DNA from 2 places in the Micromonospora sp. LOL_013 genome. Region 2 is predicted to be linked to the other one. Evidence: riboswitches for the same ligand, from Rfam matches in the RefSeq annotation. Region 2 holds a riboswitch; the other holds the start of a gene.

Region 1 (2,197 bases), on a different contig from region 2:
GACCGCCTTCTTCTCCGCCGCCCGGTACGCCTCGTCGAACGCCTCGCCGAACAGGTCGGGCAGCTCCGGTGCGTCGGACGGGTCGATCAGCGACCAGTCGGCGTCCGCCTCGACCCGGCGCATGAACTCGTCCGGGATCCAGTTGGCCAGGTTCAGGTTGTGGGTACGCCGGGCGTCCTCACCGGTATTGTCCCGCAGCTCCAGGAACTCCTCGACGTCCGGATGCCACGGCTCCAGGTAGACGCAGGCGGCGCCCTTGCGGCGGCCACCCTGGTTGACCGCCGCGACCCCGGCGTCGAGCGTCTTGAGGAACGGCACGATGCCGTTCGACCTGCCGTTGGTGCCCCGGATCAGCGCGCCCCGGCCACGGATCCGCGACCAGGAGATGCCGATCCCGCCGGAGAACTTCGACAGCTTCGCCACCTGGTGGTAGCGCTCGTAGATGGAGTCGAGCTCGTCGCGCGGCGAGTCGACCAGGAAGCACGACGACATCTGGGTGTGCCGGGTGCCCGAGTTGAACAGGGTCGGTGAGCTGGGCAGATAGGCCAGGCTGGAGATCAGCCGGTAGAAGTCGACCGCCTCGGCCGGCGTCTGGGACAGCCCGCATGCCACCCGCAGCAGCCAGTACTGTGGCGTCTCCACCACCAGCCGGGTCTGCGGATGCCGCAGCAGGTAGCGGTCGGCCACCGTACGCAGCCCGAAGTACTCGAAGCGCAGGTCGCCGTCGCCGTCGCCGTCGACGGCGTCGTCGAGTTTGCGGGCGTTGCGGGCCACGAACGCGGCGGTGTCGTCGCCGATCAGCCCTAGGCCGTGGGCGTAGCGGATGGACTGGCTGAAGCTGGCCACCTGCTGGCCGCGGACCTCCTTGTCCACGTAGGCGGCGAGCAGCCGGGCCGCCAGTTTCGAGTACTGCGGCTCCTCGCCGATCAGCTCCGCCGCCGTCTGGATGGACAGTTTGTCCAGCTCGGCGGTTGTCGCCCCGTCGTACAGTCCGCTGATCGTCCGGGTCGCCACCCGCAGCGGGTCGACCTCGGCCAGGTCGGCGACCCAGTGTTCGACCGCCTTGACGATCTTGTTGACGTCCACCGGTTCGGTGTCGCCGTTGCGCTTGCGTACCTGCATCGGTTCCCCTTGTCGTGCCTGTCCACCGGTCGACGGACACACGGGGAGGACGCCACCGGTCGCCCACCTGGCGGTCTGCTCCGCCGGTGTGGACCGGTCGTCGGCGTCGGCCGTCCCGCGCGGCCTTCGACCACCGCACGCGACGCGTGCGGCACGCTGGCAGGTCTTCGGACTCGTGGGCGTCGTGCTTGTACCTACTGGCCGTCGCTTCCCGGACCCGCCGCGGGTCCAGTGCTTGGTGACGGCGGTCGTTCCCACTCACCGCTGCGGGGCAGTCCCGGACTCACACCGGGTTCCCTCTTGCCTCGACCACCACCGAGGGGCGGCCGAACCAGCTGCGGGGTACACCATATATGGGAGCAAGCTAGAAGACGCAACACCAGATACTGTGTTCGGCGTGTCGCGGCGTCGGGTCGCACCGGGTACGCGGAGGAGGAACCGTCGGGTGAGAAGCGTGCTATGGGGCCTGTCCGGGGCGGTGCTCGGCACCCTCCTCGTCGGGGTACTAGCGACGGCTGCGGGAGGTGAACCGGTCAGCGATCCGCTGTCGCCAGACCTCGTAACTCGGCAGCGCACCGTCCGGTGACAGATCGGTCTCCGATCGTTCAGCGATGTCGGCCGCCTGTTCGACGCTGGTGCCGCACAGCACGGCCACCGCCGTCCGCGTGTGCGCGTTGACCAGCCCTGCCCGGTCGCGAGCCAGCGCGGCGAAAGCCGCGCCCTGAGCCAGGAAGGAGCGATGCTCGCCGCTGAGTTGCCACAGCCGACGCAGCGCCGGCTCACTCACCCCGCCGGTGTAGGTCGCCGCGTAACCGACGCCGCTGACCAGATCGTCGTGACGGTCGGCCGGGAACCGCCCGACGGTCGCGATCACCCGATCGACGTCGGCACCCTCCACGAACCACATCGCCCGGCCGGTGCCTTGGTCAAGCGCGCGATCCAGGTAGTGCCGGAAGTCTCCGTGCGGCCATCCCGCCACGTCGGCCCGGTACTGCTGGCGAACATGCCTGATCGGGTCGAGGGTCGCCCGGTGAAAGCCGAGGCCATCGACTGCCAGCCAGTGCAGCACCGGGTC
Region 2 (2,197 bases):
GGTCCGCCCAACCGGCGGGGTCAGTGACCCGGGGCAGTACCACCCCCCGCCACGGCGTGATCCTCAACTGCGGCGAGGCGGCCGTGAGCAGGTCGACCTGGTCGACTGTCAAGCGTCCCAACGGGACCGCCACGACGAGAGCGAAGTCGCCGTCGGGACGGTGTCGCACCCCGACCGGCGCAACGGGACCGCCGGCCGGCGTCAGTGGTTGCCACCGCCGCGCGGTACGCCGTACCCCGGGTGCGGTGCCGGCCCGGATCACGACTCGGTCCAGCGCTGCCGGAGTCAGGTCATCGAGGCGCCACGCGCTGCCCGCCGCTGCGTCCGGATCGTCGAGGAAGGCACGGGCGGCGGCGACCGCGACCCGTACCGCGTCGGCGGGCCGGGCCCGCAGCCCGTGGTCGCCACCGGCGAGCAGCACGGTCACCTCGTCGTCCGGGCCGGGCAGCAGACCGACGTCGGCTCGGGCCGCTACGGTGTCGCCTCGGCCGTCGTCGATAGCGAAGAGGAACCGCCCGGAGAGCCGGGCCAGGTCCGGCTCCGCGCAGATCGCCGTATCGAGGGCGCGGACCTGCGCCCCGACGTCCCAGGCCGCCGGGGTGTCGATGTCGGCGAGGGCGGAGCCGAGGATATTGCGGACCCGTTCGTGCGCGGTCGACGGCAGCAGCCCGGCCGCACGCAGCCGGGCGGCGAGCGGTCCGGTGGCGGCGGCCGCGACCGCGCGCACCTGGACGTTCGCCCGGCTGGTCAGTTCGAGATGTCCATCACCGTGGTCACGGGCGACGGCGGCCAGCAGCCGCAACTGGACGGCGGTGAGCAGCCCTCCGGGGCAGCGGATCCGGGCCAGCAGGCCGTCGGCTGCCGGGTGCAGTTGCAGGGCGCCGGGGCAGGCATCGGGTGCGCCCCGGGCGGGCGGCGATGGCAAGGCGGGCACCCGGCGGATACTACGGGTCGTCCCCGGACGGCGGCCGCCGCACGGCGAATACATCACACCTTGACGAAACGTCCGCCGGTCGTGAAAGTGTTCGTAGCCAGACGCGGCGACAAGCGGAGGAAGTCCGGTGTGAATCCGGTGCGGTCCCGCCACTGTCACCGGGGAGCAGACCCCACCGACGGCCACGGTCCCTCACGGGCCGGAAGGCCGGGGCGAGCGTTGATCCGGGAGCCAGGAGACTCCGGTCGCCGCGACCGACGACCCGGGGCGCGGACCCCGAGGGAGGACCGGGCGTCCGATGATGCTACTTTTGTCCACTTCAGATACTGATCTGCTGAGTGGACGGGCCAGCGGTGCCGACTGGCGCCTGGCAAACCCGGCCCGACTGTCGGTCGACGACCTTCCGCCGCTGCTGGCCGGCGTCGACCTCGTGGTGGTCCGGCTACTCGGCGGCCGCCGGGCCTGGCCGGACGGGCTGGACGCGCTGCTGGCCGGACCCCGTCCGGTGGTGGTGCTCAGCGGCGAGCAGGCCCCGGACGCCGCCCTGATGGAGCTGTCCACCGTACCCGCCGGGGTGGCCGCCGAGGCGCACGCCTACCTGGCCCACGGCGGCCCACCGAACCTCGCCGAACTGCACCGCTTCCTGTCCGACACGGTGCTGCTCACCGGGCACGGTTTCGCCGCGCCGCGGCCGGCACCGGAGTGGGGTGTGCTGGAGCGCGCGGCGACGCCGGCCGGACCGGGCCGGCCGACCGTGGCGGTGCTCTACTACCGGGCCCACCACCTGGCCGGCAACACCGGCTTCGTGCACGCGCTGTGCGACGCGGTCGACGCCGCCGGCGGTCGGGCGCTGCCGGTCTACTGCTCGTCGCTGCGCTCGGCCGACCCGCAGCTGCTGGCCACCCTGGGTCAGGCCGATGCCCTGGTGGTGACCGTGCTGGCCGCCGGCGGGACCCGACCGGCGACCGTCGGCGCCGGAGGCGACGACGACGCCTGGGACGTCGGGGCTCTCGCCGAGCTGGACGTGCCGATCCTGCAGGGACTCTGCCTGACCAGCTCCCGGCAGACCTGGGCGGCCACCGACGACGGACTATCCCCTTTGGACGCAGCGACCCAGGTTGCCATCCCGGAGTTCGACGGCCGGCTGATCACCGTGCCGTTCTCGTTCAAGGAGATCGACGCCGACGGCCTGTCGGTGTACGTGGCCGACCCCGAGCGGGCCGCCCGGGTCGCCGGGATCGCGGTCCGCCACGCCATGCTGCG

The links. A riboswitch is a leader RNA that binds a small molecule or an ion and turns the genes downstream of it on or off. The one in region 2 is predicted to bind cobalamin.
Region 1: another riboswitch for cobalamin. It lies ahead of ACFHWS_RS27330 (ribonucleoside-diphosphate reductase subunit alpha); the one in region 2 lies ahead of cobN (cobaltochelatase subunit CobN).

Annotation. Positions count from the first base shown of each region.
Region 1 is NZ_JBHMIQ010000060.1:12,720-14,916, forward strand. It holds gene ACFHWS_RS27330 (ribonucleoside-diphosphate reductase subunit alpha) at 1-1,122, opposite strand, end outside; cobalamin riboswitch at 1,263-1,473, opposite strand; gene ACFHWS_RS27335 (DUF1702 family protein) at 1,628-2,197, opposite strand, start outside.
Region 2 is NZ_JBHMIQ010000017.1:80,924-83,120, reverse strand. It holds gene ACFHWS_RS13540 (precorrin-3B synthase) at 1-934, opposite strand, end outside; cobalamin riboswitch at 1,051-1,176, shown strand; gene cobN (cobaltochelatase subunit CobN) at 1,233-2,197, shown strand, end outside.